Regions from separate parts of the Rhodoligotrophos defluvii genome, predicted to be linked through region 3. Evidence: riboswitches for the same ligand, from Rfam matches in the RefSeq annotation. Region 3 holds a riboswitch; each other region holds the start of a gene.

Region 1 (4,465 bases), on a different contig from region 3:
TCGACCCGCTCGCCGCCGAGCCGGACGTGGACCTCGTGATGGTGAAGCCCGGCGAGCCCCTGCCGGCAGACGCCCGGCTGGTGGTGCTGCCGGGTTCCAAGGCGACGATTGCCGACCTCGAGGCGCTCATCGCCAATGGCTGGGACGCTGATCTCAAGGCCCATCTGCGCCGGGGCGGCCAAGTTCTTGGTATCTGTGGCGGATTCCAGATGCTCGGTCGCACCATCGCCGATCCCGATGGCATCGAGGGGCCGCCCGGCGAGGTGCAAGCCCTTGGCCTGCTGGAGGTGGACACGGTGCTCACCGGCGATAAGACGCTGCGCGAAGTTGAAGGCCGAAGTGATTCGGACGACTCACCCTTTCGCGGTTACGAGATGCATGTGGGGCGAACCACCGGCCCGGCCATGTCGTTACCCCTGCTGACCTTCGCTGACGGTCGGGTGGACGGCGCCCGGTCGCCGGACGGGACGATCATGGGCACCTATGTCCACGGCCTGTTCGGTGACGACGAGCAGCGCGCCGCCTGGATTCGCCGCCTGGGGGGCAGTCCGTCGAACCATTCTCATGACCAGGAGGTGGAGGACGCGCTGGACACCCTCGCCGCCCATCTGGAGCGCCATGTGGATATCGACGGCATTCTCACGCGAGCACGCTGACCGCCAGCAGCAGGAGCACGATCGCAAAGGCCTGGACCGCGCAGGCCAGCCGGTAGAGCGAGAGGGCGCGGCGGATGTCGCCCGGTGTAGCCTCCGCCCGGCCATCGCCCATCCAGGCATCCTCCCGCCGAATATCGCCATAGACCTTCGGCCCGTTGAGCCTCAGGCCCAGCGCCCCGGCCAGCGCCGCCTCCGGCCAGCCGGCATTGGGAGATTTGTGATGCCGGGCGTCGCGCCACACCGCCCGCCAGGCGCCGCGCGCTTGGCAGTCGGGCAAGTGGGCCGCGGCAATGATCAGCCAGAGCGCGGCAAGGCGTGACGCAGGCAAGTTGACCAGATCGTCCAGTCGCGCCGCCGCCCAGCCGAAAGCCAGATGCCGCGGCGTCTTGTGACCGATCATGCTGTCCGCCGTGTTCACCGCCTTGTACAGGCTGATCCCGGGAAGGCCCGCCACGGCGCACCAGAAGGCCGGCGCCACCACCCCGTCGGAAAAGTTCTCGGCCAGGCTTTCCATGGCAGCCCGCGCCACGCCCGCTTCATCGAGGGCCGCCGGGTTTCGGCCGACGATGCGCGAGACCGCCGCGCGCCCACGGGCCAGCCCCTCGCGCTCCAGCGCCTCGGCGACCGCCGCCACGTGTCGGTCCAGGCTGCGCTGAGCGATCAGGCTGGAGGCGAGCGCGCCAAGCAGCAGCACCGCTGCGAACAATGGGAGAGAGGCGAGCGCCCCGCGCTCGACGAGAACCGCCACCGCCGCCGTGACCAGCAGCACCAGCGCCAAAGCGACCACGCCGTTGAGCCGCCGTTCCCGGTCCGGCGCGCCATCGCGGTTGAGCGCGCGGTCGAGCCAGCCGATCAGCGCGCCCATCCAGGTGACGGGATGGCCGACAGCCCGGAAAAGGCGATCAGGGTAGCCGAAGCTTGCCTCGATCAACAAACCGGCCAGCAATAATGTAAGGTTGTCGGAAACGGCCATGAGAACAGCGCAGGTGATGATCATGAGCGGTGTAGGTGGGCACGCGCGGGCCGGCAAGTCTTCGTTAGCGCCAGCCTTCGACGACGCGTTCCGCGTAGAGCTCGAAGCTTTGCTACGCTGGCGCCGCGATGTCCGCCACTTCCGGCGCGACCCGGTCGATGGCGCTTTGCTCGACCACCTGCTGAGTCTCGTCGATCTCGCCCCGTCCGTCGGCAATAGCCAGCCCTGGCGAATCGTGCGGGTCGAGAGCGCCGCCGCCCGCCAGGCGGTGCGGGCGAGCTTCGAGGCGGCCAATGCCGCGGCGCTGAACGGCTATGAGGGCGAGCAGGCCGCCCTTTACGCCCGCTTGAAGCTGGCCGGGCTCGACGATGCGCCCGTGCAGCTCGCCGTGTTCGTGGAGGAAGGCTGCGCCCAAGGCCATGGCCTCGGCCGGCAGACCATGCCGGAAATGCTGCGCTATTCGGCGGTGAGCGCCATCCACACCCTGTGGATCGCCGCCCGCGCCTATGGCCTCGGGCTGGGCTGGGTTTCGATCCTCGACCCCGACGCGGTCACCCGGCTGCTCGCCTTCGCCCCGTCCTGGCGGCTGGTCGGCTATCTCTGCCTGGGCCACCCGCGCTTCGACCAGGAGGTGCCGGAGCTCGAGCGGGCGGGCTGGCAGGCGCGCACCGACGGATCCGCTCGCATCTTCGTGAAATGAGGCTCGACAGCGCATTGAGCGTGCAGTAGCGTCGCAGCCGGACCGGTCCCGCAAGGGCGAACAGGGAACACGGTGATTCGTATCGACCGATACGGAGAAGCCGCGGCTGTCCCCGCAACTGTAGGCATCGAGCCCCGTCCTGTTGACCACTGGCCTTGCCGCCGGGAAGGGAGGTTCGGGGCGCTGGAGATGCGAGCCAGTAGACCTGCCGGTTCGTGGAGCTGTTCGGAAGGCCGCCGGTGGAGCGGCAGGAGGCAAGTCATGGCAAGAAATGTTCAGACCACGGCGTCTGCGAACGTCCCCTCAACATCATCGTCGGTGCTGTCGCGCCTGGCCGCCCCGGCGCTGCTCTTCGTCATGGGGGCGGGGCTCGTGTTCCTCGCGGGGTTCTCCCACGCGCAGAGCCTGCATGACGCGGCCCACGACACGCGCCATGCGCTGTCCTACCCCTGTCACTGAGCCATGTTCGGCAAGATACTAGCCGGCGGCCTGATCGGAGGCCTCGCCGGGGGGATTGCCGTTGCCGCGATTCAGGCGGTCACGACCACCCCGCTCATCCTGCATGCCGAAACGTTCGAGGTGGCCCAATCGGGCGTGCACACGGCGCTGAACGGCGGCCTGCTCTGGCTGGCCCACGGCCCGGCGCACGGCACGGCCGGTGAGGGCGCAGGCAACGACCTGACCCGGCTATTCTCGACCAGCATCATGACCTGCGTGGTCGCCGTGGGCTATGCCTGGATGCTGCTCGCCGCCATGTGGGTGAAAGGCGAGGCGATCACCGCCCGCGCGATCGTGCCCTGGGCCATTGCCGGCTTCATTGCCACAGGGCTCGCCCCGGCCCTTGGCCTCGCCCCGGAGCTGCCGGGCGCCGCCTATGTCGATCTGGGAGCGCGCCAGCTGTGGTGGGCCGGCACCGCCATCGCCACCGCCGCAGCGCTCGCTTGCTTCGCCTTCGGCCGCAATGGCCTGTGGATGGCTGCCGGGCTGATGCTGCTCGTGCTGCCGCATCTGATCGGCGCACCCCATACCGAAGAGACGGTGAGCCGCGTGCCCGCCGAACTGGCGGCGGCCTTCGCCTCGGCCTCGCTGGTCGTGCAGGCGCTCGTCTGGATCGTCCCGGCAGTGCTGGCCGGTTTCTTCGTCTCGCGCATGACGGCGGACTGAACGACGAGCCGTCCCTCCGCGAGCGGGGACGGCTGTCGCGTTCGCTCAGCCCTTTACTGCGCCTGACCCTGCGCCGGAGCGGGCGAGCCGGGCGCGGGCGACGTCGGCGCTGGTGATGTTTCGGGTGCCTCTGCCCGGTTTTCCATCTGCTCGGTGGTGGTGCCGGTGCCGGTCTCGGCAGACTGGTTGCCGACCTCGTCCGTGCCGAACACGAAATAGGCCAGAGCAGCCACTGCCACGATCAGCGCGCCCAGCAGGATCAGCAGATTGCTGCTGCCACGCGGCGTCGGCGTCCTAGGGGGAGTGTTATCGTAATCCTGCGACATATGACGGTCCTCCGAAGAGCGGTGTGGACGGACAACACTTCGGTCGTGAGGTTGGTTCCACGTCCTAACCCATTGAACTGGGCCGCTGTTCGGTTGTAGAGTGCTGACTCCCCCCTTAAGGAACACTTAATCGCGCATGCGGACGAGCGCGTCGACCGCCACGACGCCTTCGCCAGGCGCCAGCACCAGCAGCGGGTTGACGTCCAGCTCGACCAGGCGGCCGGCATGGGCGCGGGCGAAATCGGCGATCCTCAGCATCGTCTCGACCAGTGCCGGCCGGTCCCCGTATTTGCCGCGGAAGCCTTCGAGGAGCTTGGCGATCTTCAGGCCGTCCAGGGCACGCTCGACTTCCTGCCGGCTGGTCGGCAGCAGAACCGTAGCACTGTCCCGCAAGAGCTCGGCGAGCACGCCGCCGGCGCCGATGACCAGGGCCTGGCCGAATTGCGGGTCCTCGATGACGCCGACAATGACCTCGCAGACCGCGCCGGTGACCATGCGTTCGACCAGCACCTCGCGCGAGAGGGATGAGAGCCGCTGTGCCGCCGCTTCCACCGCCGCACGGTCGCGCAAGTCGATGGCAACGCCGCCGACATCCGACTTGTGCAGGAGGTCGTCACCGGAGGCCTTCAGCACCACGGGATAGCCG
Region 2 (4,465 bases), on a different contig from region 3:
CTGCGCGCCGGGATAGTCCGACAGCACCACAGCGATGCGTCGCTCAGGCCAGGGCGTCCGCCTAAGGCGCACCCAGCCCTTGGCCCGCGCCACCGCCAGCGCGACGCCATCCCTATCCGGCTCATGGACCGTCCGCGTGATATCGACGCCCGCCCCGACCGGCTGGTCCGCCTTGAACGATATGGCTGTGGTCAAAAGCCGGCCATCGAGCTCCGGCAGCACCACATGCATGGCAAGATCGGCCTCCGACAGGCCGCGGCTGGACGAAGCCCAGGCGGCGCGGGCGGCGCCGGACAGCACCAGCTGCAGCACCGGCACATCAGCCATATCGAGGGGCGAGACCCCATCCTCGTCCCGCCGGGCCGAGAAAGCGGTGAGGTTGAGGATCACATCCGGCCGTAGTCGCGACAGTTCGTCAGCGATGAAAGCGGCGCTCGCCGGATCCTTGAGGCTCGTCACATAAAGTGCATGGGGCGCGATGCCGGCCTCAACCAGCGCGGCCGCCAGCGCGTGCACCGGCGCCACATCATCGGCCAGCACATAGGCGCGATAGAGGATGATTGCCGCCTTGGCCGCCTCCGGAGGCAGCGGGCAGGGGCCCAGATCGAGGACGCCCGCCGCCGGCAACGGTGTGGCGGACGGTCCATCGTCAGCGCCAATCCCGGCGAGATGGGCGGCCAAGCGCAGGGCCGCCGCCATGTTGTCCGGCCCGCCATGGCGGAAATAGTCGCGCAGCCGGTCCAGCGCCTCCGGCGACACGGTGGACATGGCCTCCAGCCTGTCGTCGACTCGATTGTCGCCGTCGAGCAGGGCAAGGGCGATGGAGCGCTCGCGGCAGAGGCTGCTCAACTCCTGCGCGCCGTAGCGCCAGTAGTCGAGCCCGCCCAGCAGCCGCACGATGATCACCCGCGCATGCCTGAGCGTCTTGTCGAGATAGAGATCCACCGACATGGGGTGGCGCAGGCGGCCGAGATTGGCCATGCGCAGGCCGGGAAGACCCTGGGCCCCGCGGACATAGGCGGCCGCCACCGCCCCGAGATCGGAATCGGAAAACGACAGAAAGGCCATGTCCGCCGGCGCATGGTCGAGGTCGACCGCGGCATCGGCCTCATCCAGGGAATGCGTCTCGCGGACCAGAAGATGCATGGGCCAATCGGACGGCAGCCGCCGTCATCCCTCCCTGATCATCGCCGCGATGGCGTCCTTGTCGAAGCCGCTCTGGCCGATCACCACGATCTTGCCGCCACGCGCCTCGTTCGGCGACCACGGCCGGTCATAATGGTGGCTGAAGCGGCTGCCCACCCCCTGCACCAACAGCCGCATGGGCTTGGCCCTGACGCCCACAAAGCCTTTTATGCGCAGGATGTCATGGGCTTCCGCCGCCGCCTTCAACCGGCGCAGCAGGGCATAGGGGTCGTCGATCTCGTCGATGGCAACCACGAAACTGTCGAAGTCGTCATGCTCGTGTTCGCCATCCACGGCGTCATGATGGGACGGCCGCGCCGCGAGGTCATTCTCCGCCGCTGCGCCAAGCCCCAGCAGCACGGCCGGATCGATCTGGCCCTGCCGTGCCGGGATCACCTTGACCGCGCGGGAAATGCTCCCGGCAATCTCCTGCCTGAGCGCTTCCACCTTGTTGTGATCGAGCAGGTCGGCCTTGTTGAGCACGATGAGGTCGGCCGCATTCAGCTGGTCCTCATAGACCTCTTCCAACGGATTGTCGTGGTCGAGGCTGTCATCTGCCCGCCGCTGCGCGTCTACCGCATCCGGGTTGTCCGCAAAACGCCCCTCGGCCACCGCCGGCCCGTCCACCACCGCGATCACCCCGTCCACCGTCACCCGCGAGCGGATGGACGGCCAGTCGAACGCCTTGAGCAGCGGCTTGGGCAGGGCGAGGCCCGAGGTCTCGATGATGATGTGATGGGGCGGCTCGGGCCGGTCGAGCAGGGCTTCCATGGCGGGCAGGAACTCGTCCGCCACCGTGCAGCATAGGCAGCCATTGGCGAGTTCCACGATGTTCTCCTCGGGGCAGGAGGTGATCCCGCAGCCCCGAACGATCTCGCCGTCCACCCCTTCCGTGCCGAACTCGTTGACGATCAGCGCGAGGCGCTTGCCGCCCGCATTCTCCAGCACATGGCGCACCAGGGTGGTCTTGCCCGCGCCGAGAAAGCCGGTGATCACCGTGGCTGGCACCTTCGCGCTCGCAACACTCATTCGATTGTCTCCATGGCTGGCAGAATCTGGTCGGGAGAGGGCGTGCGGCCGCCGATGGCATCGCTGAGCGACGCCGGCCGGCGGGAGCGGAACACCCCGCCGGTGGGCGAGGCCGCATAGGCCTGGCAATAGGCGAGAATATCGGCGCCGATGCTGGGGCAAAGCCGGCGCAGGAGATAGGTCCATTTGCCCGGCTGCGAAATGGCCGCGGAGCAGCCTTCGTCGCAATTGGCCAGGCACACCACCGGCACGAGCTCCACCGGCGCTTCGGTACCCTTGTCCGCGAGCATATCGCGCAGGGTGTCATAGAGCGCGCGACCCGTGGCGCGGTCGGCAGGCCCCGGATTCTCGCCGGCCATGCGGCAGGTGATGCAGACATGCAGCTTCGGTCGGCCGGTCTCGCTCAAGCGTTGCCTCGCACCTCCCGCGCATAAGCGGGCGATATGGGTGCGGCTTGCGGAATGATGACCCCGAGAGATCCCGGCATGGGCTAAGCCAAACGAGCGGCTTCGGCCTCATGTCGTCCGTCAACCGGCGCACCCCGCCCGGCAGCCCGGATCATGTTCGACGGCAGGTCTCCTGGCTCGCGCCTCCATCGCCCGGAACCCCTTCCCAGCTCTTAAGGCCAGTGGGACAGCGCCCGGTCTCGACGCTTACAGTTGCGGGGGCAGCTTCGGCTTTGAGGCCCGTTGGGGCATCGCACCGAATTCCCTTTTCATCTTCCACGGTGGAAGAACCGTCCGCATTTAGCTATGACCTCTGAGGAATCCTGTCAATCACATCGGGCATCAGGCCTTTGGAGACAGCACTTCCCAAGCTCACCCTGGTCCTCGGCGGCGCCCGCTCCGGCAAGAGCCGCCATGCGGAGCAGCTGGTGACGAGCACGCCCCCGCCCTGGGCCTATGTGGCAACCGCCCGGGCCTATGATGACGAGATGCGCGCACGCATCGCGCAGCATCGCCAGCGCCGTGCCTCTGGGTGGCAGACCATCGAGGCGCCGGTCGATCTCGGCGGCGCGATCCGTCAGCTGCTATCAGAGCAGCCGGTGCTGATCGACTGCCTCACCCTGTGGCTCACCAATCTCATGCTCGGCGAGCATGACCGCCAGGCCGCCTTGCGCGACCTCGAAGCCGCGCTCGATGCCCGCAGCGGCCCGGTGGTAATGGTGTCGAACGAAGTGGGGCTCGGCATCGTGCCGGAGAATGCCCTGGCGCGGTCGTTCCGCGACGCGCAGGGCCGGCTCAACCAGCATATGGCGGGGAGGGCGGATGCGGTCCTGTTCATGGTGGCCGGCCTGCCCCTCAAGGTGAAATGAGCAAGCCATGACCACGATCACGCCCGAAGAAGAAGCGCGCCACCGCGCCAAGATGGCCAAGCGCAAGGCGGTTCAGGATGCGGAGGTCGCTGCCAAGACCCTGGAGAAGGGGCTGCTGATCGTCCATACCGGGCCGGGCAAGGGCAAGTCGACCGCCGCCTTCGGCCTTGCCCTGCGCATGATCGGCAATGGCGGCAAGGTGGGGGTGGTCCAGTTCATCAAGGGCGCCTGGTCCACCGGCGAGCGCGCCGTGCTGGAGCGCTTCGGCGACCTGGTCGAGTGGTACAGCATGGGCGAAGGCTTCACCTGGGAGACGCAGGACAAGGCCCGCGACATTGCCGCCGCGCAGGCGGCCTGGGGCAAGGCGCGCGCGCTGATGGCCGATCCGAACCTGCGGCTGCTGATTCTCGACGAACTCAACATCGCCCTGCGCTACGAGTACCTGCCGCTGGACGAGGTGGTGGAGGCGCTCAAAGGACGGCGTTCAGACCTGCACGTGGTGGTCACCGGCCGCAACGCCAAGCCAGCCCTGATCGAGGCGGCCGACCTGGTCACCGAGATGGGCCAGGTGAAGCACCATTTCGCCGCCGGGGTGAAGGCCCAGGCCGGCATCGAGTTCTGATCGGGCGGGGCTCATTCCCATGACCGCGCGGGCCATCATGTTCCAGGGCACCGGCTCGAACGTGGGCAAGTCGCTCATGGTGGCCGGCCTTGCCCGCGCCCTGGTGCGGCGTGGGCTCAAAGTGGCCCCGTTCAAGCCGCAGAACATGTCCAATAATGCGGCGGTCACGGCCGATGGCGGCGAGATCGGCCGCGCCCAGGCGCTGCAGGCGCGCGCAGCACGCATGCGGCTATCGGTCCATATGAACCCGGTGCTGCTCAAGCCGCAGAGCGAGACGGGTGCCCAGATCATCGTTCAGGGCCGCATCTGGGGCC
Region 3 (4,465 bases):
CATCAGCTTGCCGACATCGCTCGATCCCATGAAAACGACCATGTCGACATCGCCATGCAGCGCGAGGCCCTTGCCCGTGGTCTGGCCGGCCCCGGGAACAACGTTCACGGCGCCGGGCGGAATCCCGGCCTCGCAGGCAAGGTCGGCCAGCATCAGCGCGGCCTGCGACGACAGTTCCGACGGCTTCAGCACGATCGAGTTTCCCGCCGCCAGGGCCGGAGCGATCTTCATCGCCGCGTTGTAAGTCGGAAAATTCCAGGGCGTGATCGCCGCGACGACCCCGCGCGGCACGCCCTTCCTGATCACCGTGGAATGGCGGTCGCTGGAGAGAACATCGCCCTTGGCCTTGTCGATGGTCTCTGCGTAGAAGCGCACGAGGCTGCTGGCTTTCATCGCGTTGAACGCCTTGAGGCGCAAGGGCTTTCCCATCTCGACGGCATCGAGCTGATCCAGCGTTTCGGCATTTCTCTCGACCAGATCGGCCCATTTGTGCAGGAGCTTCTTTCGGCCTTCAGGCTCCATTCCCCACCAAGCCCCCGATTCGAAAATGCGCCGCGCGGACTGCACAGCGGCATTGACGTCAGCCTCGCTTCCAATGGGCAGATCGAAAAGCTGCCGTCCGTTCGCCGGATTGATGACCGCTAAAACCTGGTCCGAGGTGGATGGAACTGGCCGGCCGTCGATGCGCAGCGCAACGTCGGGAAGCTTTTGAATAGCCATTGTCGATCCTCTCTCGCTTTGCAGACAGCCATGTTAGGCAGAGAGGTGCGCGACAACTTGCCCGCTCGTCAGTGACTTTTGATCTTCCGTTCTGGGCCGAGCCCGAAGAACAGGCCGAGATCGACGCCTCGGCAGGGACCCCGTTTTGAGTGCGGCCAGCGGGTGAACACTGGCCGCACAGATTTCACTTCTTCTTGGAGGCCGAGGCGGCCTTTGCACTTTTTGACATCGCTTTCGGCTTCGATGTCTTGTCTGAGGCTTTCTTGCTCGTCTTCTCGTGCTTAGTTTCCTTCGACATGCAGCATGTCTCCCATTTCCAAAGGAGTGAGCGATCTATTGTACAATCGGGATAGTCAACGAGAAGTAACACTGGCAGGGCGGTGGAAGATTTGCGAGACCCTCCCGCGCGCATGGGTGCATCTGCTCCGATCCTCTCGCCGTCGCTGCCTCGAACAGGACAGCGGCTTAGCCTCGGCTGCGCGAGTCCGCCAACCAACGAGTTGCCCGTTGACACGACTCATGAACGTCCGCATTGTTGCCGCGACGGCGCCTCATAGAGGCTTAATAGGGAACGCGGTGCGGGATGGATATCCCAACGCCGCGACTGCCCCCGCAACTGTAAGCGGCGAGTTTTCCGCCATAGGCCACTGGGACCAACGGGTCCTGGGAAGGCGGCGGACGACAGCGACCCGCAAGTCAGGAGACCTGCCGTCAGCCGTGGTCACACGCGATCACATCGGGCGGGGTGTCTCGATGGGACTGTCCTCTCTTCCATTCGGGCAGAGGACACCTCGATCGCGGTGACGTGCCACAAGGCCGAGCGCCGCCCGAGGGTTCATGTTCGTTCTGATTGTCCGCAAGGATTTCGCGCCGGAATCCGGCCCTTCCGCTCCCGTTCCCACGACGAAGCAGTCCATCCTGGTGGCGGCCCTTGCGCTGGCCGTCGGCCTCGAGGCTGCGGCGGCGCAGGATGCCGATCTCGACGATGGCGGCAATCTCGACCTGCCGGAGATCTCGGTGACCGCGAACTTGGTCGAGACGCCGCTTTCCCAGGTGGGCAGCGCCGTCACGGTCATCACCGGGGAAGAGCTGCGCGAACAGCAGATCAAATTCGTATCGGAAGCTCTGCGCCAAGTGCCTGGCCTGGCCGTCAGCCGCACGGGGCCGCTCGGCCAGCTCACGCAGGTGCGCATCAGGGGTTCCGAAGGCAACCAGACCAAGGTCTTCATCGATGGCATCCCCGTCAACGACCCGGCCGCCGGCTCGGAGTTCGATTTCGCCCATCTGCTCGCGGACGATATCGAGCGCATAGAGGTGCTGCGCGGGCCGCAAAGCGCGCTGTACGGCTCGGATGCCGTCGGCGGTGTGATCAACGTCGTCACCCGTCGCGGCGAAGGCCGGACCCGCGCCGCTGCACGCGTCGAGGGCGGCTCGTTCGGCACGCTTAACGGCAATGCGTCGGTGAGCGGCGGAACCGACCGCTACAACTTCATCGCCAGCGCCAGCGGCTTTCAGACCGAGGGCATTTCCGTCGCGAGCACGCGCCTCGGCAACAAGGAGAAGGACGGCTACGGCAACGGCACGGTATTCGCCAAGGCCGGCTACAATCTCACCGACACCTTCGACCTCTCGGCCGTGGTGCGCTACACGACAAGTCGCAGCGACCTCGACGCCGAGACGTTCTATCCCCAGTATGGCCACACCGGCCCCGTAGACGCATTGCAGGATGTGAAGGGGGAGCAATTCTTCACCCGCGCCCAGGCGCGTCTCCTGCTGCTCGACGGCCACTGGGAGCAGATCGCGGGCTTCGCCTACACCGATCAGGACCGCACCTATCGCGACCTCGATCCGCGCATGGTCACCAGCACCTATGACGGCGAGCGCGCCCGCTTCGACTACCAATCGACTTTCTTCTTCGACACGCCGCAGTTCCTGGATGCAAGCCACGCCGCGACCTTTGCCGTCGAGCATGACGAGGACAAGGCGATCTCGAAAAACGTGTGGTCCAGCTTCGAGAAGTCGATCGGCACGACCGGCTTTGTCGGGCAATACCAGGTGAGCCTTTTCGAGGATCTGTCGCTCACCGGAAGCATCCGCCGCGACGACAACGAGCTGTTCAAGGACTCGACCACCTATCGTGCGACCGCCGCCTACTTCCTGAAGGAGAGCGGCACCAAGCTCCGCGGCTCCTACGGCACGGGCGTCAAGAACCCCACCCTGTTCGAGCTCTACGGCTACACCAACAATTACAGGGGCAATCCGAACCTGAAGCCGGAACGCGGCGAGGGCTGGGATATCGGCATCGATCAGCAGATCTTCGGCGGGGGCATTCTCGACATCACCTATTTCAGCCAGCGCATCACCGATCTCATCACCGGCGCCGGCCAGACCTCCATCAATTTACCTGGCAGCTCGAAGATCGATGGCGTCGAGCTTGGACTGAGCGTCAGCCCTATCACCAATCTCACCCTGCGTGCGTCCTACACCTACATGAACGGAGAAGACGCCGATGGCCGGACGCTGGTGCGGCGGCCGAAGAACTTGGCCAGCATCGACGTGAGTTACATTTTGCTGGACGACAGAGCCCAGCTCAATCTCAGCGTAGACTATGTCAGCAAGCAGAAGGATTGGGTCTACAGCGCCGATTACAACGAACGCTATATAGTCGACCTCAACGCCTATACGCTGGTCAACCTCGCAGCCTCCTATCAGATCAACGACGGCCTGCAACTCTATGGCCGCCTGGAAAACATCCTCGACGAGAAGTATTACGAAGTCTGGGGCTACGGCACCTTGGGTTTCGGCGGCTATGCCGGCGTGAGGCTGACCTTCTGATGGCAAGCCACGCGCGAAACCTGCTCATCGCCCTGCTGCTCGCCTGGTCGGCTTCGGGCAGCCTGGCCGCACCGCAGCGTATCGTCTCCTTGAACCTGTGTGCCGACGAGCTGGTGCTCCGGCTCGCGGATCCCGCACAGATCGCGTCGGTGACATGGCTGTCGCAGGATCCCGCCAACGCCAATCTGGCCGCGCTGGCCTCACGCTATCCGGCCAATCGCGGCTTGAGCGAGGAAGTGATCGCCCTCGCGCCAGACCTGGTCATTGCCGGCCGCTATACGACGCGCGCCACCGTCGACCAGTTGAAGCGGGTTGTCATCGAGGTGCTCGAGCTTGATGTTCCCGCAAGCTTCGAGCAAACGGAGCAGCAGATCCTCGAGCTTGGCGACACGCTCGGCCACCTCCCGCGGGCGGAGGCCCTCATTGCCCGAATGCGTGCTCGTCTTGCGTCGCTGGACACCGCGCGGCAACACAGGCCGACCGCGATCGTCTATCAGCCGAACGGCTTCACGGCGGGCAAAGGCTCTCTCATCGATACGCTGCTCGCGCGCGCCGGCTTCCGTAACCTCGCAGCGGAAAACGGTCTTGACAATTACGGCGCCGTTCCCCTCGAGCTGCTGGTTGCATTCCGGCCCGACGTCTTGATCCTGAACGCTGAGCCGACGGCCCCAGCGCTTGCCTATGAAGTGCTCCGGCACCCGGTGCTGAAGGCGCTGCCCCACACTCAAGTCGTTAGCGTCCCGCCACGGCTGTGGACGTGCGCCGGACCCGAGATGGTGGAAGCGGTCGCGCTTCTCGCGCGGGCCGCGGAGCAGATCGCGGCGAGGGCAACGCCATGACGGTTTTCCTCCGGGCGTTAGGCGACGAGATCGCCTATCCCTTGCTCGTCAGCAGCCTTATCGCAGCTTCC

The links. A riboswitch is a leader RNA that binds a small molecule or an ion and turns the genes downstream of it on or off. The one in region 3 is predicted to bind cobalamin.
Region 1: another riboswitch for cobalamin. It lies ahead of E4P09_RS19560 (CbtB domain-containing protein); the one in region 3 lies ahead of E4P09_RS03200 (TonB-dependent receptor plug domain-containing protein).
Region 2: another riboswitch for cobalamin. It lies ahead of E4P09_RS19530 (DUF1636 domain-containing protein); the one in region 3 lies ahead of E4P09_RS03200 (TonB-dependent receptor plug domain-containing protein).

What each region holds. Positions count from the first base shown of each region.
Region 1 covers NZ_SZZM01000005.1:101,386-105,850, forward strand. Annotated here, with positions in the region: gene E4P09_RS19545 (cobyric acid synthase) at 1-656, shown strand, start outside; gene cbiB (adenosylcobinamide-phosphate synthase CbiB) at 640-1,629, opposite strand; gene bluB (5,6-dimethylbenzimidazole synthase) at 1,646-2,329, shown strand; cobalamin riboswitch at 2,356-2,556, shown strand; gene E4P09_RS19560 (CbtB domain-containing protein) at 2,591-2,788, shown strand; gene E4P09_RS19565 (CbtA family protein) at 2,792-3,493, shown strand; gene E4P09_RS19570 (hypothetical protein) at 3,547-3,819, opposite strand; gene E4P09_RS19575 (acetate--CoA ligase family protein) at 3,946-4,465, opposite strand, start outside.
Region 2 covers NZ_SZZM01000005.1:96,405-100,869, forward strand. Annotated here, with positions in the region: gene cobN (cobaltochelatase subunit CobN) at 1-1,146, opposite strand, end outside; gene cobW (cobalamin biosynthesis protein CobW) at 1,171-2,214, opposite strand; gene E4P09_RS19530 (DUF1636 domain-containing protein) at 2,211-2,621, opposite strand; cobalamin riboswitch at 2,767-2,970, opposite strand; gene cobU (bifunctional adenosylcobinamide kinase/adenosylcobinamide-phosphate guanylyltransferase) at 3,011-3,529, shown strand; gene cobO (cob(I)yrinic acid a,c-diamide adenosyltransferase) at 3,537-4,151, shown strand; gene E4P09_RS19545 (cobyric acid synthase) at 4,171-4,465, shown strand, end outside.
Region 3 covers NZ_SZZM01000001.1:663,487-667,951, forward strand. Annotated here, with positions in the region: gene E4P09_RS03195 (aldehyde dehydrogenase family protein) at 1-720, opposite strand, end outside; cobalamin riboswitch at 1,248-1,447, shown strand; gene E4P09_RS03200 (TonB-dependent receptor plug domain-containing protein) at 1,558-3,555, shown strand; gene E4P09_RS03205 (ABC transporter substrate-binding protein) at 3,555-4,394, shown strand; gene E4P09_RS03210 (FecCD family ABC transporter permease) at 4,391-4,465, shown strand, end outside.